Regions from separate parts of the Streptomyces sp. NPDC058221 genome, predicted to be linked through region 4. Evidence: riboswitches for the same ligand, from Rfam matches in the RefSeq annotation. Region 4 holds a riboswitch; each other region holds the start of a gene.
The links. Region 4 has a riboswitch for thiamine pyrophosphate ahead of thiO (glycine oxidase ThiO). Riboswitches for the same ligand answer to the same signal wherever they lie in the genome.

Region 1 (8,090 bases), on a different contig from region 4:
AGCTCGATGACCTCACGGGCCCGCCGTCGGCGCTCCGCCTTTTTGACACCCGCGACCTTGAGGCCGTACTCGACGTTGGCGGCGACGGTCATCCAGGGGAAGAGCGCGTACTGCTGGAAGATGACGCCCCGTTCGGGTGCGGGTCCGCGGACGGGGGTGCCGTCGACGGTCACCTCCCCACCGGTGGCGTCCAGGAGCCCTGCGGCGATGTTCATCAGGGTGCTCTTGCCGCAGCCGGAGGGGCCGACGACGGTGACGAACTCGCCGTCGTCGATGTCGAGGCTGACCCGGTCCAGGGCCAGGAAGTCGCCGTCCTTGACCGCGAAGTCGCGGGTCACGTCACGGAAGTTGATGGTGGGCATGGTTACCGCCGTTCCTGCCAGTGGGTGAGCCGGCGCTCGGCGAGGAGCAGCAGCCGGTCCATGGCGAGGCCGATCGCGCCGATCGCGATGAGCTGGACGAAGATGGTCGGCAGGTCGTAGTAGAGCTGGGCCTGCTGCATCCGGAAGCCCAGCCCGCCCTGGGCCGCGATGAGTTCGGCGGCGACGACGGTGGCCCAGGAGGCGCCGAGCCCGATCCGCATGCCGACCAGGATGAACGGGGTGGATGCGGGTACGACGACGCCGACGAAGACCTGCGGGTCCCTGGCGCCGAGCACCCGGGCGGCGTTGACGAGGGTGACGTCGACGGCGACGACGCCCTGGAAGGTGGAGACGACGGACGACAGGAACGAGGCCAGGAAGATCACGAAGATCTTCGGCGTCTCGTCGATGCCCATGAGGACGATGGCGAGCGGGATGATCGCGAGCGGCGGCACCATGCGGAAGAACTGCAGCCACGGCTCGATCAGCTTGCGCACGACGGGGTACCAGCCCATGACGAAGCCGACCGGTATCGCCAGGACGACACCGAGGACGTAGCCGGTCAGGACACGCTTCAGGCTGGCGCCCGCGTCGGCGAAAAGGGTTCCGTCGGCGATGAGTTCACCGGCGCGGCGGGCCACGACGACGGGGCCGGGGAAGCCGTCGATGCCGCTGTTGGCGAGGGCGGCCCAGGCGAGCAGGCCCAGCGCGGCGGATGCGAGGGCGAGCAGCGCGTCGGTGAGACGTCCGGTGCCGCGCGGCTTCTTCCTGGCGTCCCCGCGGCGCTCGGGGCTCTTCGCGCCTTCCGGGGCCGCGCGCTCGCCCCGGTGTTCCACGGGGGCGTCGACCGGGGTCTTCATGCCACCTCCTCCGCGACACCGTCGACGTCCGCCGCCCGGTCGCCGCCGATGTCCGCCATGTAGCTCATCCAGGTGTAGGCGGGGTCGCCGCGGCGCAGCAGTTCGCGGTACAGCCGTGCGGTGAGGTCGCGCCGGACGTGCGCGTAGGCGGGTGCCTCGTACACGTTGTGGAGTTCGTGCGGGTCGGTCTCCAGGTCGTACAGCTCGTGCACGCTCTCCGGGTTGTGGACCAGCTTGTGGCGCCGGTCGCGGAGCATGCGCTGGGAGTACGGGAAGTGGTGGCCGTGGAATTCGGCGACGATCTCGTCGCGGGTGTCCCCGGCTCCGGCCCCGTGCAGCAGGGGCAGCAGGCTGGTGCCGTCGCAACTGTCGGGCACGGGCGCGCCGGCCAGTTCGAGAACGGTCGGGTTGAGGTCGATGAGACTGGCGAAGTCATCGCTGACCTGGGCGGGGGCGCCGGGGACGCGGACGATGCCGGGGATGTTGTAGATGTCCTCGTACATCGCCGGGCCCTTGTCGTTGAGCCGGTGGGCGCCGGTGAACTCGCCGTGGTCGGCGGTGAAGACGACCGCTGTGTCGTCCCACAGACCGTGTCCCTTCAGCGCTTCGATCAGCCGCCCGGCCTGGTGGTCGATCATCGTGACGTAACCCCAGTAGACGGCGATGAGCTTGCGCCAGGCGGCGGCGTCGAAGCCGTCCGACGACCAGTACGCGCTGTACTGGCGCTGCACCTCGGGCTTGCCGGCGAAGGTCTCGGCCATCGAGGCGGGCAGCGGGACGTCGTCGGGGTCGTACAGGTCGTAGTAGCTGTCGGGGATCAGGTAGGGCAGGTGGGGGCCGTACCAGTGGCAGGACAGCATGAACGGCTTGCCGGTCGCCTTCCATTCACCGGCGTAGCGGTCCAGCAGGCCCAGCGTGCGGTCGGTGAGGAAGGCCTCGATGGTGGCCTCGGCGGGCTGCTGGAGCCGGCCCGCGATGAGGTGTCCGCGGCCGGTGCCGTTGGCGGCCGTTCCGAAGACCGGTTCGCGCACCGCGAAGGGCGGGAAGCCGTTGTCCTCCAGCCACTTCTCGTACGAGGGGTGGTGGACGGGGTTGAGCGCGCCGGGCAGGTGCTCGCCGTCGAGGCCGTAGAACTCGGGGCCCCGCTCGCGGCCGATGTGCCACTTGCCGACGTGACCGACCGAATAGCCCTGGTCCATCAACTGGCTCCAGAGCATGGGGCTTTCGTCGGAGAGTTCGTCCTTGCTGCCGCCGTTGCGCTCGGGGTTGTTCAGCATCCCGTGGCGGAAAGGGTGAAGGCCGGTGGCCAGTGAGGCGCGGGCCGGCGTGCAGATGGCGGTCGGGGTGTAGAAGCGGTCGAAGCGGGTCCCCCCGGCCGCCAGGGCGTCCAGGGCCGGGGTATCGACGAGCGGGTTGCCGTAACAGCCCAGGGTGTCGACCCGGTGCTGGTCGGTCATCAGGAACAGGACGTTGCGCGGAGGCACTCGGGCCGCCCTTTCGGTGGTCGCTCACTGTGCTGCGGGGGCGCCGGCCGGTACGCGGCCCAGTGGTGCTGCGGGACGTGCCGGCGCGGGCAATTGACCGGAACTGTAGGGAGGACCACTTTTTTACGTCAACCCTTGGGAATAAACATTGTGTGAATTCGTCCCGTGCGTTGACAGAAACCCCTTGACCGATCGACCATGCGTCCATGACGGAACGCACCGATGCCCTGCAACGCCTGCGCAGGGCCAACGAAGCCGCCGTACTCGGTGAACTGCGCAGGTCGGGCGCGCTGAGCCGCGGTGAGCTCAAAGCGCGGGTCGGTCTCTCCCGTACCACCCTGTTCGCGATCGTGTCCGATCTGCTGGAACGCAAGGCCGTCGTCGAGCAGCCGGCCCCCGACCCGGAGCAGCCGCGCGGCCGGGGCAGGCCGGCCCTGGAGATCTCCCTCAACTCCCGCGGCGCCGAGCTGATCGGCATCGATCTCCAGCGCCAACGGATCCATGTGGTGGTGGCCAACTGCGCCCATGAGATCGTCGGCCGGTACAGCGCCCCCGTACCGGCGGACAGCGGCGCGGCCGAACGGGCCGCGCAGGCGATCCGCGCCGTCGAGGAGCTGGTGCGGCGCGAGAACATCAGCCTCGCTCCCGTCCAGGGCATCGGCCTCGGCCTCCCCGGCTTCGTGCAGAATCCGGCCTCCGGCGATCCGCGCACGATGACGCCGTTCGCCGGCCATGTCGCCGCCGAGCTGGGCCGGCACTTCGACGCCCCCGTGCTCACGGACAACAACTCCCGGCTCGCCGCGCTCGCCGAGGTGACCTGGGGCGCCGCCCGCGGCTTCGACAACGCCGTCTACCTTCGCTGGTCCGAGGGGGTCGGTGGCGGACTGGTCGTCAACGGCGCTCTGGTGCACGGCGCGCACGGTGCGGCCGGCGAGATCGGCCACACCAGCTGCGATCCCGAGGGCAAGCCCTGTCACTGCGGTGGCCGCGGCTGTCTGGAGGGCCTCATCTCCGTGCCCGCGCTGCTCGCCGCCTGCGCCGATCGCGGGGTGGTGGCCCGGGACGCCGCGGAGCTGATCGGGCTCGCCGCCGAGGGGCTGCCGGAGGTGGCCGAAGTGGTCCGGACCGCGGCCGTCACCGCGGGCCGGGTCCTCGCCGCCCTCGCCGCGCAGGTCGACCCCGAGTGCATCGTCGTCTACGGGGAACCGGCCGCCCTCGACGACCTCGTCCTCGCCCCCATCCGGGAACAGCTCGCCGCGCTCTCCCTGCCGTCCGCCCCCCGCACCATCGAGGTGCGGGGTTCCACCCTCGACGGTGAGGCGGCCGCGCTCGGCGGGGTGGCCCTCCTGCTGCGCACCACCGGCCAGGACCTGGAGGAGCTGCTCGACCGACCGGCCGCCGACACACCTGGGGAGACCGCCCGATGAGCGCCTGCTGCGGCCCCGCCCGCAAGCGCGCCGCTCCGGCGGCCACCGCTCCCCCCGCGGACTTCGACGTGCCGGTACGCGGGTCCGCCGACCTCCTGCGCGGCATGGTCGCCGTGCCGGGCGGGCCGTTCCTGATGGGCGGCGAGGACGAGGACGCGTTCCCTGCCGACGGGGAGGGGCCGGTGCGGGAGGTCAGCGTCGGTGCGTTCCACATCGACGCGGCCTGTGTCAGCAATGCCCGGTTCGCGGTCTTCGTCAAGGCCACCGGCTACCGCACCGAGGCCGAACTCATCGGCTGGTCCTACGTGTTCGGCTCGTTCATCCCGCAGGAGGCACGGCACGCCGTACTGCCGGGCACCGTGCCCGGCGCCCCCTGGTGGCGCGGGGTGTCCGGGGCGCACTGGCGGGCGCCCGAGGGGCCAGGCAGCTCGGTCGGTGACCGCCGCGACCATCCGGTGGTCCATATGTCGTGGAACGACGCGAGCGCCTACGCCCGCTGGGCCGGCAAGCGGCTGCCCACCGAGGCCGAGTGGGAGAAGGCGGCGCGCGGCGGACTCGTCCGGGCCCGCTTCCCCTGGGGCGACGAGCTCACCCCGAAGGACCGGCACCGCTGCAACATCTGGCAGGGCGACTTCCCGGTACGCAACACACGCGCGGACGGCTACGCGGGCACCGCACCCGTCAAGGCGTACACCCCCAACGGCTTCGGCCTGTACAACACCTCCGGCAACGTGTGGGAGTGGTGCGCCGACCGGTTCAGCGCCGACTGGCACGCCGCCGGCCGCCCGGAGACCCGCACCGACCCGGCAGGACCTCCGCACGGGGAGAACCGGGTACTGCGGGGCGGCTCGTACCTGTGCCACCGCTCCTACTGCAACCGCTACCGGGTCGCCGCCCGCACCTCCAACACCCCCGACAGCACGACGGGCCACGGCGGCTTCCGCTGCGCGCTCACCGTCTGACCCCCCTCATCGCGCTCCGCGCACACCCGGCTATCCTGGCCGCCGCACCGGACACGGGGTGCCCCGCACAGGGGCTGAGAACACACCCGTCGAACCTGAACCAGTTAGCACTGGCGGAGGGATGTCTTCATGTCATTGCCGTATGCCCAGGACGAGCGAGCGGCCGCGGACCCGCAGCCCGCTTTCGACGGGCGCATGCCCACCGCCCCCGGCGATCTGCGTATCGAGGCGCACGGGATAGCCCCGGTGCCCGAGGACCGCCGCTACGGCGGGCCTGGCCGGCTGTTCACCGTATGGTTCGCCCCCAACCTGACCATGACCGGCGTCTTCACCGGCACCGTCGGCATCGCGCTGGGCCTGGACTTCGCCACAGCGCTCACCGCCGTCGTGCTCGGCACACTCGTGGGCGCCGTGCCCACCGCGTATCTGGGCACCTGGGGCAGCCAGACAGGAGCCGGTCAACTCCCGCTCGCGCGGCTGGCGTTCGGCCGGGGGGTGGTGCTGCCCGGCGCACTGCAGTGGCTGTCGTCGATCGCCTGGGACGCGCTGATCGGTCTGTTCGGCGGGGACGCGCTGGCCCAGCTGTGCGGCTGGCCGTTCTGGCTGGGAGTGCTCGTCATGATGGCCGCCCAGGGCGCGCTCGGCGTCCTGGGGTACGAGGTGATCCACCGGCTCCAGACTGTCATGACCTTTGCCCTCGCGGCCGCCTTCGCTGTCCTGTCCACGAAGCTCCTGGACGGTGTCCACCCCGCCGCCACCGGCAGCGTGCACGGCGCCGACCGGGCGGGGGCGTTCGTCCTGACCTGCACGATCGCCCTGAGCCTGGCGCTGTCCTGGGCCCCGTACGCCAGCGACTTCAGCCGCTATCTGCCGCGCACCGCGTCCCGGCCGCGCATGTTCTGGTGCACGCTGCTCGGGGTCAGCGCCTCCTTCGTGGCCGTCCAGACCCTCGGTCTGTGGGGTGCGTCCGTCTTCACCGACCAGACCGCACGCGGCATCGACACCCTGCTCGGCGGGGGCGCGCTCGGAGCGTTCGGGCTGCTCGCCGTGGCGCTGGCCGCGCTGTGCAGCAACGCCATGAACGACTACAGCGGATCACTGGCTCTGCAGACCATGGGCGTCCGGCTGCCGCGCCCCGTCGCCGCGGCACTCGCCGCGGCGCTCGGTTTCCCACTCGTGCTGTGGATGCACGCGGCCGACACCACGACACGCTTCCAGAACGTGCTGCTTCTCGTCGGCTACTGGATCCCCGGGTTCGTCGCGATCGTCGCCGTCGACTGGCTCGTCCGGGCGAGGGCCCGCGGCCACTCCCCCATCGACCTGGCCGCCGAGAGCTCCCGCCGGCAGCCGTGGTGGCCGGCGCTCACCGCCTTCGCCGTCGCCTTCGCCGCAGCGGTGCCGTTCATGAGCACCAGCCTGTACGTGGGCCCGGTCGCCGAGGCGCTGCACGGGGCGGATCTCGCCTACGGGGTGGCCTTCCTCGTGGCCCTCGCGGTCTACGCCCCGCTGCGGCTGCGCCACCGTGACGGCTGACAGCCGGGCAGGTGGTCGTCGCGCTACCCGAGGGGGTGGCGCGCAGCGGGTGCGGCTGTGGCCTTCGCGCCCGCCGTCTCGCCGTGGATGTAGCGGCCTCCGCGGAACAGTGAGACGACCGCGGCCACCAGGCAGGCCGCGAAGTCGAAGCAGTGTTCTCGTAACCGGCCACGTGTGCGCATAGTTTGGGCAGGAGCGGCGGCATGTGCGGCTCCCTCAGCAGGTCCGTGTGGTCGAGGACGAGGTCGCACATGGCCCGGATGTCCGGGATTTCCGGGATGAAGACCGTGGTGGCCCACAGCCGCCGCTCGGCCGCTTCCTCCTCGGTGGGAGGGGGACGAGAGACCTTTCGGTACGCCACCGAAGCCATGACCCCGGAAGTGCTCACTTCTGCGAGAAAAGGTCACCCGACAGGCCCAGGTGGCGATTGAACTCCCGACGGCCGAGCGGGGTGACGGCGACGGCGCGCGTGGTGCCCACGCGAGCGATCCAGCCGGTGTCGAACGCATGACTGCACAGTGCGGCACCGACGGCGCCGGCCAGGTGGGGGCGGCGTTCCGTCCAGTCCAGACACGGCCGCACCGCCGGTCGGCGCACGCCTGTCGGGACGGTGATGCCCAGCTCTCCGAGCCAGCTCGCCCCGGCATCGGTGAGCCCGAGGCCGTGCTCCAGGTCCAGCAGCCGCCGCTCCGCCATCGCGTCGGTGACGGCCACGCCGACGGTCCCGGCAAGGTGGTCGTAGCACGTACGGGCGTGAGCGAGGGCCTTTCGGCGGCCGGCCGCCGAAAGGGAACGCGGTGGGTGTGCGCGGTCCGGTGCCAGCGCGGCGAGGCTCTCGATCAGCTCGGCGACGTGCGGGCCGGACAGACGCACATAGCGGTGACGGCCCTGCCGCTCGTCGGCGAGCAGGTTTCCGCGCACCAGTGCATGCAGGTGCTCCGTGGCGGTCGAGGGCGCGACCCCCATGTGGTGCGCCAATTCCGTCACCGTCCAGGCCCGGCCGTCGAGCAGAGCCAGGCAGAAGCCCGCCCGGGTGCCGTCGGCCAGGAGCTTGGCCACGGCGGCAAGATCGGGGCCGCTCTCCGGTGCGCGCCAGGTGTCCATACGTTCCATTGTCACCCGTGACACTTCGGCCCCGGCCGAAGTGTCCGGATGCCGGGGCCGCACCCCGCCTTCCCGTCGGCGTCCTGCCACGGTCCGGCCCTTCGTCTGATCAGGTGTGTTCCCAGGACACTTCAGCGCGTTTGCACACGTGCCGGGCTGTTGGCCGTAAGAGTTGGACGTACCCACTGCCCGCTACACATTGCACAGAAGGAGCACCCATGCTTCGTCGCATCGCCATCACCATGGCCACCGTCGCCGCAGCCGGATTCGTCGCTGCCGCGCCGGCCGTCGCCCACAACTCCGACGACGGCCGGGAGGCCGGCAAGCTCAGCGCCAGCCACACCAAGGTCGAGGGAAG
Region 2 (8,090 bases), on a different contig from region 4:
CCCCGTCGCCGAGGCCCCCGCCACCGAGGCTCCGGCCGCGGACGGCGAGCAGGCCTGACACCCGTCACGGCTGACGACGGCGGGGGTCGGTGCGCAGGCACCGCCCCCGCCGTTCACCCGTAGATCTTTCAGACTTCGAGAGAGAAATACAGACTCATGGCGAACTACACCGCCGCTGACGTCAAGAAGCTCCGTGAGCTCACCGGCGCCGGCATGATGGACTGCAAGAAGGCGCTCGACGAGGCCGACGGCAACGTCGACGGAGCCGTCGAGGCACTCCGCATCAAGGGTCAGAAGGGCGTCGCCAAGCGCGAGGGCCGTTCTGCCGAGAACGGCGCGGTCGTCTCTGTCGTCTCCGAGGACAAGACGTCCGGCGTCCTGCTCGAGCTGAAGTGCGAGACCGACTTCGTCGCCAAGGGTGACAAGTTCCAGGCCGTCGCCAACGCGCTCGCCGCTCACGTCGCCGCGTCCTCCCCGGCCGACATCGAGGCGCTCCTCGCCTCCGAGATCGAGCCCGGCAAGACCGTGCAGGCGTACGTGGACGAGGCCAACGCCAACCTCGGCGAGAAGATCGTCCTGGACCGCTTCGCGCAGTTCACCGGCGACTACGTCTCCGTGTACATGCACCGCACCATGCCCGACCTGCCGCCGCAGATCGGTGTCCTGGTCGAGCTCGACAAGGCCGACGCCGACCTGGCGAAGGGCCTTGCCCAGCACATCGCCGCCTTCGCGCCGAAGTACCTGTCCCGCGAGGACGTCCCGGCCGAGATCGTCGAGACCGAGCGCCGTGTCGCCGAGGAGACCACGCGCGCCGAGGGCAAGCCCGAGGCCGCGCTCCCGAAGATCGTCGAGGGTCGCGTCAACGGCTTCTTCAAGGAGGCCACCCTCCTCGGCCAGCCGTACGCGCTGGACAACAAGAAGACCGTCCAGAAGGTCCTGGACGAGGCCGGTGTCACCCTGAAGCGCTTCGCGCGCATCAAGGTCGGCATCTGAGTCCGTCCGCGAAAAACGGTGGACCCCGATAGGGTCTGGTGCAGTCGACGGCCGCACACCGCCGTACGACCGCAGATCTGACGAGGAGGCCATTGCCGCTGAGGGACATCCGACCCACCGGCAATGGCCTTCTTCGTATGTGCACGAGGAGAATCTCCATGAACAAGGGCGCGGACGCCGCATCAGGTGACCACAGGCGCGACGACGGCAAGGTGTCCGGACGCTTCATGCTGAAGCTGTCCGGGGAGGCGTTCGCCGGCGGCGGGGGTCTCGGCGTCGACCCCGACGTCGTGCACGCCATCGCACGCGAGATCGCGGCGGTCGTCCGGGACGGTGCGGAAATCGCGATCGTCATCGGCGGCGGCAACTTCTTCCGTGGCGCCGAGCTCCAGCAGCGCGGTATGGACCGGGCCCGGTCCGACTACATGGGCATGCTCGGCACGGTCATGAACTGCCTGGCGCTCCAGGACTTCCTGGAGAAGGAGGGCATCGACTCCCGCGTCCAGACGGCCATCACCATGGGCCAGGTCGCGGAGCCGTACATCCCGCTGCGCGCCGTGCGGCACCTGGAGAAGGGCCGCGTCGTCATCTTCGGCGCCGGTATGGGCATGCCGTACTTCTCCACCGACACCACCGCGGCCCAGCGCGCCCTGGAGATCGACGCCGAAGCCCTGCTGATGGGCAAGAACGGCGTGGACGGGGTCTACGACTCCGACCCGAAGACCAACCCCGGAGCGGTGAAGTTCGACGCGCTGGAGTACAGCGAGGTGCTCGCCCGCGATCTCAAGGTCGCCGACGCCACCGCCATCACGCTCTGCCGCGACAACCAGCTGCCGATCCTCGTCTTCGAACTGACGACGGCGGGCAATATCGCCCGCGCCGTCAAGGGTGAGAAGATCGGCTCGCTCGTGAGTGACCAGGGCACCCGGGCCTGAGAACCGGGGGACCGAGCCGGGGAGACCCGGTGAGTTCCCGGGGTCCACGGGAGGGCCCCGAATGATGGACAACGGCCTGCCGGTCGGACACCGTGCAGGTGAGGACGCGACGCAGGACCCGCCGGGCCCGAGCACGCCGGGCCCACTCAAGACACGCAGGAGCACGTGGTGATCGAAGAAACCCTCCTCGAGGCCGAGGAGAAGATGGAGAAGGCCGTCGTGGTCGCGAAAGAGGACTTCGCCGCGATCCGCACCGGCCGTGCGCACCCGGCGATGTTCAACAAGATCGTCGCCGACTACTACGGTGCGCTGACCCCGATCAACCAGCTGGCGTCGTTCTCGGTGCCGGAGCCCCGTATGGCCGTCGTGACGCCGTTCGACAAGACCGCGCTGCGCAACATCGAGCAGGCGATCCGCGACTCCGACCTCGGGGTCAACCCGAGCAACGACGGCAATATCATCCGGGTGAACTTCCCCGATCTCACCGAAGAGCGCCGTCGTGACTACATCAAGGTCGCGAAGACGAAGGCCGAGGACTCCAAGATCTCGATCCGGGCCGTCCGCCGCAAGGCGAAGGAGACCCTGGACAAGCTGGTCAAGGACAAGGAGTCCGGCGAGGACGAGGTACGTCGCGCCGAGAAGGAGCTCGACGACACCACCGCGAAGTACGTCGCGCAGGTGGACGAGCTGCTGAAGCACAAGGAAGCCGAGCTGCTCGAAGTCTGATGAACGACTCTTCCTGGGGCGCCCCGCAGGGCGTCGGCCACGGGGCCGCTCCCGAGATGCGGGCCGCTCCGGCGGGTCCTGCATACGATGTGCATATCGCGCAGCAGACTCGGCCCATGCCCATCGTGCCGGACGTTCCCGACGCAGGTAGAGACGCTGAGAGCCGTGATGACCGGGATCAGGGGGCCGGACGCCTGAGCGGCGGCCCCCTGTTCCGCGACGAGAAGCCGCAGGAGCCCATGTCCACGCCGCCGCCACCCCCGCAGAAGAAGCGTGCGGGCCGTGATCTCGGATCCGCCATAGGGGTCGGCGTGGGGCTGGGTGCCGTCGTCGTCGCCTCGCTCTTCATCGTCAAGGCCGTCTTCGTCGGGGTGATCGTGGTCGCCGTCGTCGTCGGTCTCTGGGAGCTCACCTCCCGGCTGCAGGAGCGCAAGGGCATCAAGGCCCCGCTCGTGCCTCTGGCGGTCGGTGGCGCGGCCATGGTCGTGGCCGGCTACGCGCGAGGGGCCGAGGGCGCCTGGGCCGCCATGGCGCTGACCGCCCTCGCGGTACTCGTCTGGCGGATGACCGAACCGCCGGAGGGCTACCTCAAGGACGTCACGGCCGGAGTCTTCGCCGCGTTCTACGTGCCGTTCCTGGCCACGTTCGTCGCCATGCTCCTGACGGCGGACGACGGGCCGCAGCGGGTCCTGACCTTCCTGCTGCTGACCGTGGTCAGTGACACCGGCGCCTACGCCGTCGGCTGGCGGTTCGGCAAGCACAAGCTCGCGCCGCGCATCAGCCCCGGGAAGACCCGCGAGGGCCTCTTCGGAGCCGTCGCCTTCGCCATGGCGGCCGGTGCGCTGTGCATGCAGTTCCTGATCGACGACGGTTCCTGGTGGCAGGGCCTGCTGCTCGGCCTCGCGGTCGCGGCCAGCGCCACCCTCGGTGACCTGGGCGAGTCCATGATCAAGCGCGATCTCGGGATCAAGGACATGGGGACGCTGCTTCCCGGACACGGCGGGATCATGGACCGGCTGGACTCCTTGCTGCCGACCGCCCCGGTGGTCTGGCTGCTGATGGTGATTTTCGTCGGCTCCAGCTGATCATCGACTGATGAACCCCTTCTGACCTGCGTTTTTATCGGTGAGGGTCCGTTGTCCACAGGGCGGCGGGCCCTCACTGTTCTGTCTGCGACACTGGAAGAACCATGCCTAAGCCCGGAGAACTCACTTTCGTCGCGCCCCGCGGAGCCAAGAAGCCGCCGCGGCACCTCGCCGACCTCACGCCCGCCGAGCGCAAGGAAGCCGTCGCCGCGACCGGCGAGAAGCCCTTCCGCGCGCAGCAGCTCTCGCAGCACTACTTCGCGCGGTACGCGCACGACCCGTCGGAGTGGACCAACATCCCGGCCGGATCGCGGGACAAGCTCGCCGAGGCGCTGTTCCCCGATCTGATGTCCGTGGTCCGCCACATCAGCTGTGACGACGACACCACCCGCAAGACGCTGTGGAAGCTGCATGACGGGACGCTCGTCGAGTCCGTTCTGATGCGCTACCCGGAGCGGGTCACGATGTGCATTTCCTCGCAGGCGGGCTGCGGGATGAACTGCCCGTTCTGCGCCACCGGGCAGGCCGGTCTCGACCGCAACCTCTCCACCGCGGAGATCGTCCACCAGATCGTGGACGGCATGCGTGCGCTGCGCGACGGCGACGTCCCGGGGGGCCCGGCGCGGCTCTCCAACATCGTCTTCATGGGCATGGGCGAGCCGCTCGCCAACTACAACCGGGTGGTCGGCGCGATCCGTCGGCTGACCGACCCCGAGCCCGACGGGCTGGGGCTGTCGCAGCGCGGGATCACCGTCTCCACCGTCGGCCTGGTGCCGGCGATGCTGCGGTTCGCCGACGAGGGCTTCAAGTGCCGGCTCGCCGTCTCGCTGCATGCCCCGGACGACGAGCTGCGCGACACCCTCGTACCGGTGAACACCCGGTGGAAGGTGCGCGAGGTGCTGGACGCCGCGTGGGAGTACGCGGAGAAGTCCGGACGCCGCATCTCCATCGAGTACGCGCTGATCCGCGACATCAACGACCAGGCCTGGCGCGGTGACCGGCTGGGCCGGCTCCTCAAGGGCAAGCGGGTGCACGTCAACCTCATCCCGCTGAACCCGACGCCCGGCTCGAAGTGGACCGCCTCGCGGCCCGAGGACGAGAAGGCGTTCGTCGAGGCCATCGCCGCCCACGGGGTGCCGGTGACCGTGCGGGACACCCGGGGCCAGGAGATCGACGGGGCCTGCGGGCAGCTGGCGGCGTCCGAGCGCTGAGGCCGAAATCGGCCGTGTAGCCTGGGCTCGAAATCAATTTAATATTCCGACAGGGGAGCGCCACAGCGCTGAGAGTGCGGCACCGAGGACAGGTTGGCCGCAGACCCTCTGAACCTCGCCCGGGTCATTCCGGGTAGGAAGTTCGGACCTTACTCAAGCTGTTGCGCCCTGCCCGCTTCCGGTTCTCCGCCGGTGCGGGCAGGGCCGCGTCTCTTCCTGGTCATCCCAGGAGGAATCACATGAGCACCACCCAGAAGATCGCGGTGACGGCCGTCGCCGCCGCGCTCGGCGCCACCGCGCTCGCCGGATGCGGAAGCTCCGACGACTCGGCGTCCGGTTCAGGAAGTACCGGGAGCTCCGGCTCCAAGACCGTCACGCTCGTCAGCCACGACTCCTTCAACGCCTCCAAGGGCGTGCTGAAGGAGTTCACCCGGGAGACCGGCTACACGGTCAAGGTGCTGAAGAGCGGGGACGCGGGCGCGGCCCTCAACCAGGAGATCCTGACCAAGGGCTCGCCCCGCGGCGACGTGTTCTTCGGCGTCGACAACACCCTGCTCTCGCGCGCCCTCGACAACGGCCTGTTCACCTCGTACAAGGCCAAGGGCATCGACCAGGTCGCAGCCGACGTGCAGCTGGACGCGGAGAAGCACCGGGTCACCCCGGTCGACACCGGTGACATCTGCGTCAACTACGACAAGAAGTACTTCGCCGACAAGAAGCTGGCGCCGCCGACGTCCTTCGCCGATCTGGCGAAGCCCGCGTACAAGGACCTTCTCGTCACCGAGAACGCCGCGACCTCGTCGCCCGGCCTCGGCTTCCTCCTCGGTACCGTCGCCACCTACGGGCAGGACGGCTACCAGGACTACTGGAAGAAGCTGAAGAACAACGGCGTCAAGGTCGTCGACGGCTGGGAGCAGGCGTACAACGAGGAGTTCTCCGGCTCCGCGGGCGGCAGGAAGGCCAAGGCCGACCGGCCGCTCGTCGTCAGTTACGCCTCCAGCCCGCCCGTCGAGGTGCTGTACGCGGACCCGAAGCCGAAGACCGCCCCGACCGGGGTCGCCACCGGGACGTGCTTCCGCCAGATCGAGTTCGCCGGTCTGCTGGACGGTGCGAAGAACGAGGCGGGCGGCAAGGCCCTGCTGGACTTCCTGATCGGCAAGAAGTTCCAGGAGGACATGCCGCTCAACATGTTCGTCAGCCCGGTGACCAAGGGGGCGAAGGTGCCTGACCTCTTCACGAAGTTCGGCGCAGTTGTCGACAAGCCGACGACCGTCGCCCCGGACACGATCGCCAAGAACCGTGAGCAGTGGGTCCAGTCATGGTCCTCGCTCGTAGTGAAGTAGCGAAGACTCCCGTACGCGGACCGGGCGCGGGCGGGAAGGGCGCACGCGCCCGGGCGCGGCGCGGGAGCGCGGTGCGGCTCGGCCTGATGGCCGTGCCCGTCGCCTTCTTCGCGCTGTTCTTCGCCTATCCCGTCGTCGCGATCGTCGGACGCGGGCTCAAGGCCGACGGGGTCTGGCAGTTCGGCCGGTTCGGCGAGGTGCTCACCCGGCCGGACATTCAGGACGTCCTCTGGTTCACCCTCTGGCAGGCGCTCGCCTCGACCGCGCTGACGCTGCTGATCGCACTGCCGGGCGCCTATGTGTTCGCCCGGTTCGACTTCCCGGGCAAGCAACTGCTGCGGGCGGTCGTGACGGTGCCGTTCGTGCTGCCGACCGTCGTCGTGGGCACCGCGTTCCTGGCGCTGCTGGGACGCGGCGGCCTGCTCGACGAGCTGTGGGGAGTGCGGCTCGACACCACGGTGTGGGCCATCCTGCTGGCCCATGTGTTCTTCAACTACGCCGTCGTCGTGCGTACCGTCGGCGGGCTCTGGTCGCAGCTCGACCCCCGCCAGGAGGAGGCCGCACGGGTCCTGGGCGCCGGGCGGTTCGCCGCCTGGCGGCGCGTCACCCTTCCGGCGCTGGCCCCTGCCCTGGCTGCCGCTGCGCTGATGGTCTTCCTCTTCACCTTCACCTCCTTCGGCGTCGTGCAGATCCTCGGCGGCCCCGGATTCTCCACGCTGGAGGTGGAGATCTACCGGCAGACCGCACAGCTGCTCGCCCTGCCCACGGCCGCCGTGCTGACGCTGGTGCAGTTCGTCGCGGTCGGCGCGATCCTCGCCGTGCACGCCTGGACCGTACGGCGCAGGGAGACCGCCCTGAAGCTGGTCGACCCGGCGCAGACCGCCCGCAGGCCGCGCGGCGCGGGCCAGTGGGCGCTGCTCGCAGGCGTCCTGCTGACCGTGCTGGTGCTGATACTGCTGCCGCTCGGCGTACTGGTGGAGCGCTCGCTGGACCTGTCCGGCGGCCACGGCTTCGCCTACTACCGGGCGCTGGCGTCGGCGGATGCGAACAGCGGGACGTTCCTCGTCGCGCCGCTCGAAGCGATCTGGAACTCGCTGAGTTACGCCCTGGCCGCGACGGCCATCGCCCTGGTCGTCGGGGGCCTGGCCGCGGCGGCGCTGACCAGGCGGGCCGGGCGGCTGGTCAGGGGCTTCGACGCCCTGCTGATGCTGCCGCTCGGGGTCTCCGCCGTCACCGTCGGCTTCGGCTTCCTGATCACCCTGGACAGACCGCCGCTGGACCTGCGGACCTCCTGGATCCTGGTGCCGCTCGCCCAGGCGCTGGTCGGGGTGCCGTTCGTCGTGCGGACCATGCTGCCGGTCCTGCGTGCCGTGGACGGGCGGCTGCGGGAGGCGGCCGCGGTGCTCGGCGCCTCACCGCTGCGGGCCTGGCGCGAGGTGGACCTGCCGCTGGTGCGCCGGGCACTGCTGGTCGCGGCGGGCTTCGCGTTCGCCGTGTCGCTCGGTGAGTTCGGCGCCACGGTGTTCATCGCACGGCCCGACAACCCGACGCTCCCGGTCGCCGTCGCACGGCTGCTGGGGCGGTCAGGGGATCTCAACTACGGCCAGGCGATGGCCCTCAGCACCATTCTGATGCTCGTCTGCGCCCTCTCGCTGCTGCTGCTCGAACGTATCCGCACCGACCGATCCGGAGAGTTCTAGGGATGCTGACACGATGCTGACACTCGAATCGGCCGGCGTGCGCTTCGGCGACCGGACGGCGCTCGACGCGGTCGACCTGGAAGTCGCCGAGCACGAG
Region 3 (5,558 bases), on a different contig from region 4:
GGGCCGGGCCGTCCGAAGGCTGAGCCGTCTCTCGGGGATCCCTAGGGGATCGATCAGGGGAGTTCAAGGGCTTCGGAGGCCCCGCCGACCGCCCATGCCCCTCTAGCATCGAAGCAGGAACTCACAGAGACGAGGTAAGGACGATGGCCGTGCGGGAGATATACGCGGGAATGCCCTGGTGGGTGAAGTGGATCGCGGTGCCCGTCATCGCGATCGTCGTCTTCGGCGGACTGATCGCCAGTGTGGTCGGCTTCGTGATCGGCCTGCTCTTCAAGGTGCTGGTCTTCGTGGTTCTGGTCGGCGGGGTCGTCTTCGTCGTGCGGAAGTTCATGTCGTCCTCCTCCTCGGGCGGCGGCTGGTAACCGCACGACCGGTCGGACGGTTAGCCCAGCAGAGCTAAGCGGAAGACGAATCGGCATCCCCTCGGGGCGCTGCCGATACAGTGGAAAACGCTGTCATCGCCTGGGAAAACCCCGTCGGTCACCACCTGACCAGTGGTTTGCACGGCATCCGGCCTCCGGGCCCAGGCCTGCGGCAGACATGTGGGGGCGGCCTCCACAGGCGGGCTGACCGCCCGTCACCACGCCTGGGGGTGACCGTTGACCGCGGCATCGAGTACCGCTGCGCCGACATTGATCGGATCGGTGCAGCGGGCACTGAGGCTGCTGGAGGCCGTGGGCGCCCATCGCGACGGGGCCCCGGCCAAACAGCTCGCACGGGAGGCCGGGCTTCCGCTGCCCACCGCCTATCACCTGCTGCGCACTCTGACCCATGAGGGATATCTGCGCCGGGAGAACGGCGTCTTCCTCTTCGGCGCCGCCGCCGAGCGGCTCGTGGGCGACGGCGCACTGCAGAACCGTCGCAGCCGGATGACCCAGTCGCTGGGCCGCTGGCGGGACATCATCGGCGCACCGGTGTACTGCGCCATCTACCGCGACGGCGAGATCGAACTCGTCGCGGTCGCCGACACCCCGGCAGCGCCTGCGGTGGACGAGTGGGCCGCTTTCCGGGAGACCGGCCACGCCCACGCCATCGGCCAGTGTCTGCTGAGCCGGCTCGACGAGAAGGCCCGCGAGGACCACCTGGACCGGCATCCGGTGCGCCCGCTGACCCGCTACTCCGTACGTGACCGTCCGGCGCTCCTTGAACGGCTGAGGTCACTGGAGCGAACGGAACCTGTCGTCGAGCGTCAGGAATATGCCCTCGGGACGGTCTGTGCGGCCATCCCGATCACGGCCGGATTCACCGCCGCGGCGATGGCCATTTCCGTCCCTCTCGACCAAGAGGAACGGTTGCTCCCCGCAGTCGAACGACTACGTGGCGAAGTGGCCAGCCTCTTGCGTTCGTTCGTGTTCTCTATCAGTATCTGAAAAATCACTCCTTGTGATCTGCTATCGCGTGCACCACGATGGCGTCAATAGGGCCATGGGGGATCATTCCTGGCCAGATTCATCTACTGCGGGGTTGAACGATGCGCGAGTCGGTTCAAGCTGAGGTCATGATGAGCTTCCTCGTCTCCGAGGAGCTCTCATTCCGTATCCCGGTGGAGCTCCGGTACGAAGTGTGCGATCCGTACGCGATCCGGATGACCTTCCATCTGCCCGGCGACGCCCCCGTCACCTGGGCCTTTGGCCGTGAGCTACTGCTCGACGGCCTCAACAGCCCTAGTGGCGACGGCGATGTGCACATCGGGCCGACCGAGCCCGAAGGGCTGTCCGACGTCCACATCCGGCTGCAGGTGGGGGCGGACCGTGCCCTCTTCAGGGCGGGCACGGCACCCCTTGTGGCGTTTCTCGACCGGACGGACAAGCTCGTCCCACTCGGGCAGGAGTGCACGCTGGGTGACTTCGAGGGCAATCTGGAAGAGGCATTGGGACGAATTCTGGCCGAGGAACAGAACGCCGGCTGAAGGCCTCTCATGCCCGGAGCCTGGGTGCCGGTCGAACACCACACCTGCCGAACGGGTGAATCACGCTCCGTGTGCAACCGTTCAGGACCTCGTCCTTCGGCGGCGTCCTCTGCCGCTCCGTACGGGTGCCGAAGCCCCGGCTTCCGCGCCGAGCCCCGTACGGTCCGCGGAGACGACCAGTGCCGCAAGTGCGGTGGTCACCGGCACCGAGGCGACCAGCCCGATCGAGCCGACCAGCGTACGCACGATCTCCTCCGCCACCAGTTCGCTGTTGGCCACCGTCCCCACGCTGCTCTGGGCGATCGAGAACAGCAGCAGCAGCGGGAGCGCGGCGCCCGCATAGGCCAGCACCAGGGTGTTGACCACTGAGGCGATGTGGTCGCGTCCGATTCTGATCCCTGCCCGGTAGAGCTGCTTCGTATTCATCGTCGGGTCCGCCTGGTGCAGTTCCCAGACCGCCGACGTCTGGGTGACCGTCACATCGTCGAGCACCCCCAGGGAACCGATGATGACGCCGGCCAGCAGCAGACCGCTCATGTCGATGTGCGGATACAGGCCGTGGATGAGGCCGGTGCTGTCGTCGGTGTTCCCGCTCAGGCTCGCCCAGCCGATGAAGAGCGAGCCGAGCAGCCCGATCAGCAGCAGTGAGATCAGGGTGCCGAGGACGGCGACGGAGGTGCGGGCCGTCAGCCCGTGGCAGATGTACAGGGCGATCAGCATGATGGCACTGGCCCCGACGACCGCCACGAGCAGTGGATTCGACCCCTGCAGGATGGCCGGCAGGATGAACAGGGTCAGCACGGCGAACGACAGGGCGAGCGCCACCAGTGCCATGACCCCGCGCAGCCGGCCCACGACGACCACCGCCACGGCGAAGATCCCGGCCAGCAGCGCCATCGGGAACTTCCGGTTCACATCCGTCACGGAGTACTGGAGATCGTGGGGCGCGTCGGGGGCGTACGCGACCACCACCCCCTGTCCTTCGCGCAGCTGCCGCGGTGCGTCGGGCTGCACCACCTCGATGAAGGTGCGCCCCTTGTCCTTGCCGCTCGTCACCTCGATCTCGGCCTTCTCACAACGGCCGGCCCCGCTGTCACCGGCGGCCGGCTCTCCCGTCGGCGGGGTGGACTCGCCGCTGGTGGGCAGTTGGGCCGCGTTCACGTCCTTGCAGTCGACCTTGTCGACGTTCACCACCCTGGCCTGCTGCGTCTGCCGGTCGAAGCCGACCCCGGTGCGCTCGTGCGCCGGCGCACCACCGGGCCAGAGCACCACGAGCCCGACCACGACCGCGGCCGCGAACGGTATCAGCACGGCGGCGATCACCCGGCGCAGATGCGTGGAAACGGGTGCGGCGGGGCCGTGGCTGTGGCTGTGCGCGTGAGGGTGCTGAGGACCCGGCTGCTCGGGGTCGATATGAGGGGACGTCACCGGCCGATCATCGCAAGAAGAACAGGGCCCTCTGTTCAGCACACCGGTGAGGGCGTTAGCGTGGTGGCACCTTTGCACACGCGGGAGCTCGGAGCACCGGGCTGAGAGGGCGCTGATCTCCGTACGTCCGTACGGGACACGCTGCGCCGACCGCCGAACCTGTTACCGGGTAATGCCGGCGTAGGGAGTAGGTCTCATGACCACAGCGGACGCACGCACGCCTGCCTCCAATCAGAGCGACGAGGCCGGGAAGTCCATCGGCTGGCACAAGGGGTACGTCCAGGGCTCACGCCCGGACCTCCGGGTGGCGGTCCGTCAGGTGCACCTCACCAACGGCAAGGACGTGACGCTGTACGACACGTCGGGGCCGTACACCGACCCCGCCGTCGACACCGATGTACGCCGCGGACTCGCACCTCTGCGGGAGAACTGGATCATCGCCCGCGGTGACACCGAGGAGTACGCCGGCCGCGCCGCGCGTCCCGAGGACGACGGGCTCAAGCACACCTCGCCGCGTGGGGGGCTGCGCAATCTCGACGCGGTCTTCCCCGGCCGGCCGCGCCAGCCGAGGCGCAGCCGGGACGGCCGCCCGGTGACCCAGCTGGCGTACGCCGGCCGGGGCGAGATCACCCCGGAGATGGAGTACGTGGCCATCCGGGAGAACGTCTCACCCGAGGTGGTACGCGAGGAGATCGCCGCAGGCCGGGCCGTGCTCCCGGCCAACGTCAACCACCCGGAGATCGAGCCGATGATCATCGGCAAGCGGTTCCTGGTGAAGGTGAACGCCAACATCGGCAACTCCGCGGTCACGTCCTCCATCGAGGAGGAGGTGGACAAGATGACCTGGGCGACCAAGTGGGGCGCCGACACGGTCATGGATCTGTCCACCGGCCGCAACATCCACACCACCCGTGAGTGGGTACTGCGCAACTCCCCGGTGCCGATCGGCACCGTGCCCCTCTACCAGGCCCTCGAAAAGGTCGACGGCAGGGCGGAGGAGCTGACATGGGAGATCTACAAGGACACCGTCATCGAGCAGGCCGAGCAGGGCGTCGACTACATGACGGTCCACGCCGGCGTGCGCCTGCCGTACGTTCCGCTGACGGCCCGCCGCAAGACCGGCATCGTCTCCCGGGGCGGCTCGATCATGGCCGCGTGGTGCCTCGCGCACCACAAGGAGTCTTTCCTGTACGAGCACTTCGAGGAGCTCTGCACGATCCTCGCGTCGTACGACGTGACGTACTCGCTGGGTGACGGGCTGCGCCCCGGATCGATCGCTGATGCCAACGACGAGGCGCAGTTCGCCGAACTGCGGACGCTCGGCGAACTGAACACGGTCGCCAAGCGGTTCGGGGTTCAGACGATGATCGAGGGCCCGGGACACGTACCGATGCACAAGATCAAGGAGAACATCGACCTCCAGCAGGAGATCTGCGAGGAGGCGCCGTTCTACACGCTCGGCCCGCTGACCACCGATGTCGCCCCGGCGTACGACCACATCACCTCGGGCATCGGAGCCGCGATGATCGCCTGGTGGGGGACGGCGATGCTCTGTTACGTGACGCCCAAGGAGCACCTCGGTCTGCCCAACCGGGACGATGTGAAGACCGGAGTGATCACGTACCGGATCGCGGCCCATGCGGCGGACCTGGCCAAGGGGCACCCCGGGGCGCAGGAGTGGGACGACGCCCTGTCGGACGCCCGGTTCGAGTTCCGGTGGGAGGACCAGTTCAATCTGGCGCTCGACCCGGACACGGCACGGGAGTTCCACGACGAGACGCTGCCGGCCGAGCCGGCGAAGACGGCGCACTTCTGCTCGATGTGCGGTCCGAAGTTCTGCTCGATGAAGATCTCGCACGACATCCGGCGTGAGCACGGCGGTTCGCAGTCGGAGATCGAGGCGGGCATGGCGGAGAAGTCCAGGGAGTTCGCGGCGAGCGGCAACCGGGTGTATCTGCCGCTGGCGGACTGACACCTGGCGTGGACGACCGTGGGCTCTTTTCCCGCCGGGGCCCGCGGTCGTGTCCCCCTGCCGGCTGCGGCCGTCCACCATGGAGAACGGACCCCCGTAGTGGTGCTGGACGTAGCATGCGCATCCACATCGCGGACCGGGCGAACAACATCGTCCAGTGGACGACCTACGACAGGGGCGGGCACTTCGCGGCCATGGAGCAGCCGGACCTGCTGCTCAAGGATGTACAGACGTTCTTCCGCAAGCTCC
Region 4 (8,090 bases):
GGTCGGGAGTGAAGAGCCATTCCAGCATCTCCTCGTCGGAGTAGCCGTCGTCCCTCAGGAGCGTCAGGGTCCCCGAAAGGCCCTTGACCACCTTGTCGCCGTCGATGAAGGCGGCAGGCACCTGGAGCGCCCGGTTCTCACCACGTCGTACGGCGATGAGCTGGCCATCCTTGACCAGCTGCCGTACACGCGTCACCTGGACATCGAACAATTCGGCGATGTCCGGCAGGTGGAGCCAGGCAGGGACGAGAGCATCGATCTTTGCGTCAATCTCGGTCACAGGACAAGCCTGCCATCCCGGACTGACAGCCGATACCCGGACTCAGCCCTTCAGGGTCCCGCCACCTCCGGAAGGACCGCCGACTTCAGCGGCACGGACGCGTCACCGGCCGGCCCGGGGTCGAGCCGCGCCCCCGCCTCGATGAGCTTGCGCCCCTGGATCAGATCGCGCGGCCGGCCGACGGCGAGTACCGCGACCAGGACGCCGTCCCGCAGCCAGCACACCGACCAGGCGGCACCGGCCGGATCGCCTCGCCGCAGCAGGGTGTCCGCGCCCGCGTGGTGGCCCGCGTACTGCACGAACCGGCCGAACTGCTCGGACCAGAAGTAGGGCACGGGATCGTAGGCGGGCGGCCGCGCGCCGTCCCCGCCGGCCCCGACGATGTGGGCGGCCGCGGTCCGCGGCCCCTGCAGGGCGTTGTCCCAGTGGTGGACCAGCAGGCGTGCCCCGTAGCGAGCCGAGGGGAACGAGGCGCAGTCACCGACGGCGTACACATCGGGCAGCGAGGTGCGCAGGGCCGCGTCGGCGGTCACCGATCCGTCGGGGCCGAGCGCGACGCCGGAGCCGGCCAGCCAGCCGGTGGCCGGCCGGGCGCCGATCCCGACGACGACCGCGCCGGCCGGGACGGTGCGGCCGTCCGCCAGGACCACGCGGCCCGGCTCGATACGGGCCACCCTGGCCCCGGTGAGGAGTTCGGCGCCGCTCTCCGCGTACCAGGCGGCCATCGGGGCCGCGACCTCGGCGGGAAGCGCGCCGGCGAGGGGCCGTTCGGCGGCCTCGACGACGGTGACCGCGCAACCCGCGGCGCGGGCCGCGGTGGCGAACTCGGCGCCGATCCAGCCCGCGCCGACGACCACGACGGGGTGCCGCGCGTCCAGGACGGGCCGCAGCCTGGCCGCGTCGTCGAGGGTGCGCAGCAGATGGACGCCGGGCACGCCGTCGGAGCCGGGCAGCACGACGGGCTCGGCGCCGGTGGCGATGACCAGGACGTCGTAGGGAACGGGCCCGGCGGAAGTGTCCAGTTCATGGTCGGTGCCGCGTACGCCGGTGACTTCGCAGCCCAGCCGCAGCTCGATGCCGAGCGCCTCGAAGTCGATGTCGAAGGCGGATTCCTCGGCCTTGCCGAGCAGGACCGCCTTGGACAGCGGGGGGCGGTCGTACGGCTGATGGGGTTCGGCTCCGATCAGGGTGACGGCGCCGGTGAAGCCTTGCTCGCGCAGAGCCACGGCGGTCTGCACCCCCGCCATGCCCGCGCCGACGACGACCACCCGGCGCCCCGCCTGTTCCGACTGCCGCTCCGGCCGCTCTGCCCGCTGCTGCTCGTTCACCCGACCACCTTAATCAACTGACGACCCGTCAGGAAAGGGGTGCCTCCGCCGGTGCCTCCGCCGGCGCCTCCGCCGCGCCCGCACGGCTGCCCTCCCGCCGCTCCCGCAGGCCCTTCACCCGGTCCCGGGGGCGGGGTCTAGGGTGGCCCCACGTAAAACACTCGCGGGAGCCCGGGCGCACCGGGCTGAGAGGGAGGCTGGGCGGCCTCCGACCGTACGAACCTGATCCGGGTCATGCCGGCGAAGGGAGGGGCTGGACGCCCATGCGTATCCACCGCACGAGCGGGTCCGACGTCCTCGTCATCGGGGGCGGGATCATCGGGCTCGTCACCGCCTGGCGGGCCGCGCAGCGCGGTCTGCGCACCGCCGTCGTCGATCCGGATCCGGGCGGCGGGGCCGCCCGGGTCGCGGCCGGCATGCTGGCCGCCGTCACCGAACTGCACTACGGCGAAGAGATGCTGCTGGGGCTGAACGTCGCCTCGGCCGCGCGTTATCCGGCCTTCGCGGCCGAGCTGGAGGCAGCGAGCGGACAGGACATCGGGTTCCGCGCCTGCGGCACCCTGGCCGTCGCGCTGGACGCCGACGACCGCGCCCATCTGCGGGAACTGCACGAGCTCCAGCGCCGGTCGGGGCTGGAGTCGGAATGGCTCACCGGCCGCGACTGCCGCCGCCTGGAGCCGATGCTGGCGCCGGGCGTGCGCGGCGGTCTGCGGGTCGACGGCGACCACCAGGTCGATCCTCGCCGGCTGGCCACCGCGCTGCTGACCGCGTGCGAGCGGGCCGGGGTCGTCTTCCACCGTCAACGGGCCGAGGAGCTCGCGGTGGTGCGGGACCGGGCCGTCGGCGCCGTACTGGCCGACGGTTCGCGGCCGGCCGCCGATCAGACCGTGCTCGCCGCGGGCAGCTTCAGCGGCCGGCTCGCGGGGGTGCCGGACCACGTCCTGCCACCCGTCCGCCCGGTCAAGGGCCAGGTGCTGCGGCTGACCGTACCCACCGCGTACGCCCCCTTCCTCAGCCGCACCGTGCGGGCCATGGTCCGGGGCAGCCACGTCTACCTCGTGCCGCGCGAGAACGGCGAGCTGGTCATCGGTGCCACCAGCGAGGAGATGGGCTGGGACACCACCGTCACGGCCGGCGGGGTGTACGAGCTGCTGCGCGACGCCCACGAGCTGGTGCCCGGCATCACCGAGCTGCCGCTCACCGAGACCCGGGCCGGTCTGCGCCCCGCCTCACCCGACAACGCGCCGCTGCTCGGCCGCACGGCACTGCCCGGCCTCCACCTCGCCACCGGCCACCACCGCAACGGGGTGCTGCTCACACCCGTCACCGGTGACGCCATGGCGCAGCTGCTGGCCGACGGCGAGCTGCCCGAGGTGGCCCGCCCCTTCTCCCCCGGCCGGTTCCCGGCCGTCGCCGCCCCCGTACGTCAGGAGCAGCCCGCATGACCGCGCCCACCACCCTCTCCGTGTCCGTGAACGGCGAGGCCCTCGCCGTCGCGGCGGGCACCACCCTGGACGCCCTCGTCGCGACTCTGACGGCGGCCCCCTCGGGGGTCGCGGCCGCCCTGAACGAGACCGTCGTCCCGCGCGGCCAGTGGTCCGCCGCGGCGCTCACCGAGGGCGACCGGGTCGAGGTCCTGACCGCTGTCCAGGGGGGCTGACCGTGTCCGACGACCTCTTCACCCTCGGGGACACCGTTTTCGGCTCCCGGCTGATCATGGGGACGGGCGGGGCCCCCAGCCTCGATGTGCTGGAACGCTCACTGACCGCCTCCGGTACCGAGCTGACCACCGTCGCGATGCGCCGCCTCGACCCGACCGTGCAGGGCTCCGTGCTCTCCGTGCTGGAGAAGCTCTCCATCCGCGTCCTGCCGAACACGGCGGGCTGCTACACGGCGGGAGAAGCCGTGCTCACCGCCCGGCTGGCCCGCGAGGCGCTCGGCACCGACTGGGTCAAGCTGGAGGTGGTCGCCGACGAGCGGACCCTGCTGCCCGACCCGATCGAGCTGCTGGACGCCGCGGAGACCTTGGTGGACGACGGTTTCACCGTCCTGCCCTACACCAACGACGACCCGGTGCTGGCCCGGAAGCTGGAGGACGTGGGGTGCGCGGCGGTCATGCCGCTGGGCTCCCCCATCGGCTCGGGCCTGGGCATCCGCAATCCGCACAACTTCCAGCTGATCACCGAGCAGGCACGGGTCCCGGTGATCCTGGACGCGGGCGCGGGGACGGCGTCGGACGCGGCGCTGGCCATGGAGCTCGGGTGCGCGGCTGTGATGCTCGCCTCGGCGGTGACCCGGGCCCAGGAACCCGAGCTGATGGCCGCCGCGATGCGGCATGCGGTGGAGGGCGGCCGGCTGGCCCACCGAGCGGGCCGGATCCCGCGCCGCCACTTCGCCGAGGCGTCGTCGCCGGTGGCGGGGCGTGCGGCGCTGGATCCGGAGCGCCCGGCGTTCTGATCCGTGCCGTCCGGAGCCGTGGCCGCGGTGGATCGCATGTCCCTGTCACGGCTCGGCTGCAGTACGACCGCAGGATTGCCCCGGGCAGTCGGTGGTGTCCGTGGCGGCTCGTAGACTCGCTGCGTGGATACGACCCTCCAGGACCCTCTCGTCGGGCAGCTGCTCGACGGCCGCTACCGCGTCGATGCCCGCATCGCCGTGGGCGGCATGGCCACGGTCTACCGGGCCATGGACACCCGGCTCGACCGGGTGCTCGCCCTCAAGGTGATGCACCCGGCGCTCGCGACCGACGCCTCGTTCGTCGAGCGCTTCATCCGTGAGGCCAAGTCGGTGGCGGGGCTCGCGCACCCCAATGTGGTCGCGGTCTTCGACCAGGGCGCCCAGGGGCAGTATGTCTACCTGGCGATGGAGTACGTCGCGGGCTGCACCCTGCGCGATGTGCTGCGTGAGCGCGGCGCACTGCAGCCGCGGGCCGCGCTGGACATCCTGGAGCCGGTGCTCGCCGCGCTCGGTGCCGCGCACCGGGCGAGCTTCGTGCACCGGGACATGAAGCCGGAGAACGTGCTGATAGGCGACGACGGCCGGGTCAAGGTCGCCGACTTCGGCCTGGTACGGGCCGTGGGCACCGTCACCAACACCACCGGGTCCATCCTGGGCACCGTCTCCTACCTCGCCCCCGAGCAGATCGAGCACGGCACCGCGGACACCCGCGCCGATGTCTACGCCTGCGGCGTGGTGCTGTACGAGATGCTCACCGGCACCAAGCCGCACGGCGGCGACTCCCCCGCCCAGGTCCTCTACCAGCATCTGAACGAGGACGTCCCGGCGCCCTCGGCCGCCGTGCCGGGGCTTCCGGCCGGGCTGGACGAGCTGGTCGCGAGCGCCACCGCCCGTGACCCCGAGGTCCGGCCGTTCGACGCGGTGGAGCTGCTCGCCGAGTCCCGCCGGGCCCGCTCCGGCCTGACCGAGGCCCAGCTGGACGCCCTGCCGCCGCAGGCCATCGCCGAGGCGCACGACGACGCCGAGGACCGCACGAGCGTGATCCGGCGGGTACTGCCGCCCGGCCAGGGCACCGCCCACCACACCAGCCGGCTGGAGATGCCCCCACAGCTGCCGCCGCAGCCCCCGTCCCGCCGGGCCGGCCGCCTGGGCGGGCAGCGCGGCATCATCGCCGCGGTCGTCGCCGTGCTGCTGGTCCTGGGGATCGGCGGCGGTGTCTGGTACATCAACTCAGGACAGTTCACCCACGTCCCCTCGCTGCTCGGCCAGAGCGAGAAGGCGGCCAAGGGGCGGCTCTCGGATTCCGGTCTGGAGCTGAAGGACGTCAAACGGACCTACAGCGACACCGTCGACCGCGGCAAGGTCATCGGCAGCGACCCGAAGTCGGGAGCCCGGATCCGGGGCAACGGCTCGGTGTCGATCACGGTCTCGCGCGGGCCCGAGATCGTGAAGGTGCCCGACGTCCAGGGCGTCGCGCTGGCCGAGGCCAAGCGGAAGCTGACGAAGGCGGGCCTGGTGCCCGGCATGACGACCAGGGAGTTCAGCGAGGACGAGGCGGCCGGTGAGGTGGTGCGCACGGATCCCGAGGCGGGCACCGAGCGCCACCCGGACACCGCGGTCGCGATCGTGGTCTCCAAGGGCAGCCCGGTCGATGTGCCCGACGTCACCGGCCTCTCCGTCGAGGACGCCACCGACGCGCTGGACGAGGAGGGGCTGAAGGCCAAGGTGCTGCCGGACCGGGTGAACTCCCCCGAGGACGCGGGCGACATCGCGCAGCAGTCACCGGCCGAGGGCCGGGAGGTCGCCGAGGGCGACACCATCACGCTCACGGTCTCCAAGGGCCCGCGGATGATCGACGTACCGGACGTCACCGGGAAGGACGTCGACGACGCCCGGAGCGAGCTGGAGGACGCGGGCTTCGAGGTCAAGGTCGACCGCCCGTTCCTCTCCTTCAGCGACACGGTCGCGAGCCAGTCCGTCGAGGGCGACGACCAGGCCCCCGAGGGCAGCACCATCACCATCAAGACCAAGGGGCTCTAGATCCGTATGCGCAACCCTGTCGGCGGCCATGTACCGGTGGCCGGCGGCCTCGCCAAGGTCGGCCTCCCGTACGCCCGGGAGATGGGCGCGGAGGCCATCCAGGTCTTCGTCGCCAATCCGCGCGGCTGGGCGACCCCGGCCGGGAACCCGGCGCAGGACGAGCAGTTCCGCGCCGAGTGCGCCGCCGGGGACGTCCCCGCGTACGTCCACGCGCCGTATCTGATCAACTTCGGCTCGCACACCGGGGCGACCGTGGAGAAGTCCGTGGACTCGCTGCGCCACTCCCTGCGCCGGGCCCGTGAGATCGGCGCCCTGGGCGTCGTGGTGCACACCGGATCGGCGACCAACGGCCGGCCCCGGGCGGAGGCGCTGGCCCAGGTGCGTACCCATATGCGACCGCTGCTGGACGAGCTGACGCACGACGACGATCCCTTCCTGCTGCTGGAGTCGACCGCCGGTCAGGGGTTCTCGCTCTGCTCACGGACCTGGGACTTCGGCCCGTACTTCGACGCGCTCGACGCCCATCCGAAGCTCGGTATCTGTCTCGACACCTGTCACGTCTTCGCCGCGGGACACGATCTGGCCGGTCCCGGCGGGATGAAGGAGACGCTGGACCTGCTGGTGGAGACGGTCGGGGAGGGGCGGCTGAAGCTGATCCACGCCAATGACTCCAAGGATGTGGCCGGAGCCCACAAGGACCGCCACGAGAACATCGGCGCGGGCCACATCGGCGAGGAGCCGTTCCGGGAGCTGTTCTCGCATCCGGCCACCGAAGGCGTGCCGCTGATCATCGAGACACCGGGCGGCAAGGAGGGCCACGCGGCGGACGTCGCCCGGCTGAAGGGACTGCGCGACCCGGTCTGACCCGGCCCCGCCCCCACATTGCGAAATAAGGAATACCCCTCTGGGGTATACGGTTCCTGTAGTCGACAGGACCCGCAATCCGGCTTCGGGGGATCGACATGCAGGACCACGCACAGCACACGGAGCACGCACACCACGCCCGGCACACGGGGCACGTCGGATGGGCGATGGCGGCGCAGGCCACCCTGCACTGCCTCACCGGATGTGCCATCGGCGAGGTGCTCGGCATGGTGATCGGCACCGCACTCGGCTGGGGCAACGTGCCGACGATGGTCCTCGCGATCGTCCTGGCGTTCTTCTTCGGCTACACGCTGACCCTGCGCTCCATCCGGAAGGCCGGCGTCGACTTCCGCACGGCGTTCCGGGTAGCCCTCGCCGCCGACACCCTCTCCATCGCGGTGATGGAGCTGATCGACAACGGGGTGATCGCCCTGTGGCCCGGCGCGATGGACGCGACACTCACGGACGCGCTGTTCTGGGGAACGCTGGCCCTTTCGCTGGCCGTGGCCTTCGTCGTCACCACACCCGTCAACAAGTGGATGATCGGCCGCGGCAAGGGGCACGCCGTGGTGCACCCGTACCACCACTGAGGCGGCCGGGGGAACGGCCGGTCAGAGCTCGGGGCCGTCCCCGGGCTCCTCCTGGTAGGAGTAGCGCTGTTCCTTCCAGGGATCGCCGACGTTGTGATAGCCGCGCTCCTCCCAGAAGCCGCGGCGGTCGGCTGTCATGTACTCGATGCCCCGCACCCATTTGGGGCCCTTCCAGGCGTACAGATGCGGAACGACCAGCCGGAGCGGGAAACCGTGCTCGGCGGTGAGCAGTTCGCCGCCCTTGTGGGTGGCGAACACGGCCCGCTCGGAGGCGAAGTCGTCGAGCCTGAGGTTCGAGCTGAATCCGTACTCGGCCCAGACCATCACATGGGTGACCTGAGGTGCGGGCGGTGCGAGTGCCACGACATCCCGTACGAGGACTCCGCCCCACTCGGCGCCGAGCATGCTGAATTTCGTCACGCAGTGCAGATCGGCGACGACCGAGGAGAAGGGAAGCGCCGAGAATTCCTGATGGTTCCAGCAGTGCTTGTCCCCGTCGGCCGTGGCCCCGAAAACCCGGAATTCCCAGCG

Region 1: linked by a shared signal. The riboswitch ahead of ACFVW8_RS34070 (purine-cytosine permease family protein) and the one ahead of thiO (glycine oxidase ThiO) in region 4 are both predicted to bind thiamine pyrophosphate.
Region 2: linked by a shared signal. The riboswitch ahead of ACFVW8_RS25740 (thiamine ABC transporter substrate binding subunit) and the one ahead of thiO (glycine oxidase ThiO) in region 4 are both predicted to bind thiamine pyrophosphate.
Region 3: linked by a shared signal. The riboswitch ahead of thiC (phosphomethylpyrimidine synthase ThiC) and the one ahead of thiO (glycine oxidase ThiO) in region 4 are both predicted to bind thiamine pyrophosphate.

The regions. Positions count from the first base shown of each region.
Region 1 covers NZ_JBHVWF010000171.1:312-8,401, reverse strand. The annotation lists gene ACFVW8_RS34095 (ABC transporter ATP-binding protein) at 1-362, opposite strand, end outside; gene ACFVW8_RS34090 (ABC transporter permease) at 365-1,222, opposite strand; gene ACFVW8_RS34085 (sulfatase-like hydrolase/transferase) at 1,219-2,706, opposite strand; gene ACFVW8_RS34080 (ROK family protein) at 2,913-4,133, shown strand; gene ACFVW8_RS34075 (formylglycine-generating enzyme family protein) at 4,130-5,095, shown strand; TPP riboswitch at 5,140-5,234, shown strand; gene ACFVW8_RS34070 (purine-cytosine permease family protein) at 5,225-6,628, shown strand; gene ACFVW8_RS34065 (ArsR/SmtB family transcription factor) at 7,013-7,741, opposite strand; gene ACFVW8_RS34060 (hypothetical protein) at 7,951-8,090, shown strand, end outside.
Region 2 covers NZ_JBHVWF010000092.1:13,706-21,795, reverse strand. The annotation lists gene rpsB (30S ribosomal protein S2) at 1-58, shown strand, start outside; gene tsf (translation elongation factor Ts) at 157-993, shown strand; gene pyrH (UMP kinase) at 1,152-1,928, shown strand; gene frr (ribosome recycling factor) at 2,097-2,654, shown strand; gene ACFVW8_RS25750 (phosphatidate cytidylyltransferase) at 2,654-3,739, shown strand; gene rlmN (23S rRNA (adenine(2503)-C(2))-methyltransferase RlmN) at 3,844-4,950, shown strand; TPP riboswitch at 4,992-5,108, shown strand; gene ACFVW8_RS25740 (thiamine ABC transporter substrate binding subunit) at 5,190-6,293, shown strand; gene ACFVW8_RS25735 (ABC transporter permease) at 6,380-7,993, shown strand; gene ACFVW8_RS25730 (ABC transporter ATP-binding protein) at 8,007-8,090, shown strand, end outside.
Region 3 covers NZ_JBHVWF010000035.1:54,316-59,873, forward strand. The annotation lists gene ACFVW8_RS14470 (DUF5326 family protein) at 150-362, shown strand; gene ACFVW8_RS14475 (IclR family transcriptional regulator) at 600-1,370, shown strand; gene ACFVW8_RS14480 (SsgA family sporulation/cell division regulator) at 1,472-1,909, shown strand; gene ACFVW8_RS14485 (YibE/F family protein) at 1,991-3,337, opposite strand; TPP riboswitch at 3,408-3,541, shown strand; gene thiC (phosphomethylpyrimidine synthase ThiC) at 3,534-5,309, shown strand; partial or broken gene ACFVW8_RS14495 (epoxide hydrolase) at 5,435-5,558, shown strand, end outside.
Region 4 covers NZ_JBHVWF010000077.1:29,393-37,482, reverse strand. The annotation lists gene ACFVW8_RS23445 (Rv2175c family DNA-binding protein) at 1-280, opposite strand, end outside; gene ACFVW8_RS23440 (NAD(P)/FAD-dependent oxidoreductase) at 331-1,608, opposite strand; TPP riboswitch at 1,762-1,874, shown strand; gene thiO (glycine oxidase ThiO) at 1,872-3,053, shown strand; gene thiS (sulfur carrier protein ThiS) at 3,050-3,268, shown strand; gene ACFVW8_RS23425 (thiazole synthase) at 3,271-4,065, shown strand; gene pknB (Stk1 family PASTA domain-containing Ser/Thr kinase) at 4,189-6,105, shown strand; gene ACFVW8_RS23415 (deoxyribonuclease IV) at 6,112-6,969, shown strand; gene ACFVW8_RS23410 (DUF4396 domain-containing protein) at 7,068-7,559, shown strand; gene ACFVW8_RS23405 (sulfite oxidase-like oxidoreductase) at 7,581-8,090, opposite strand, start outside.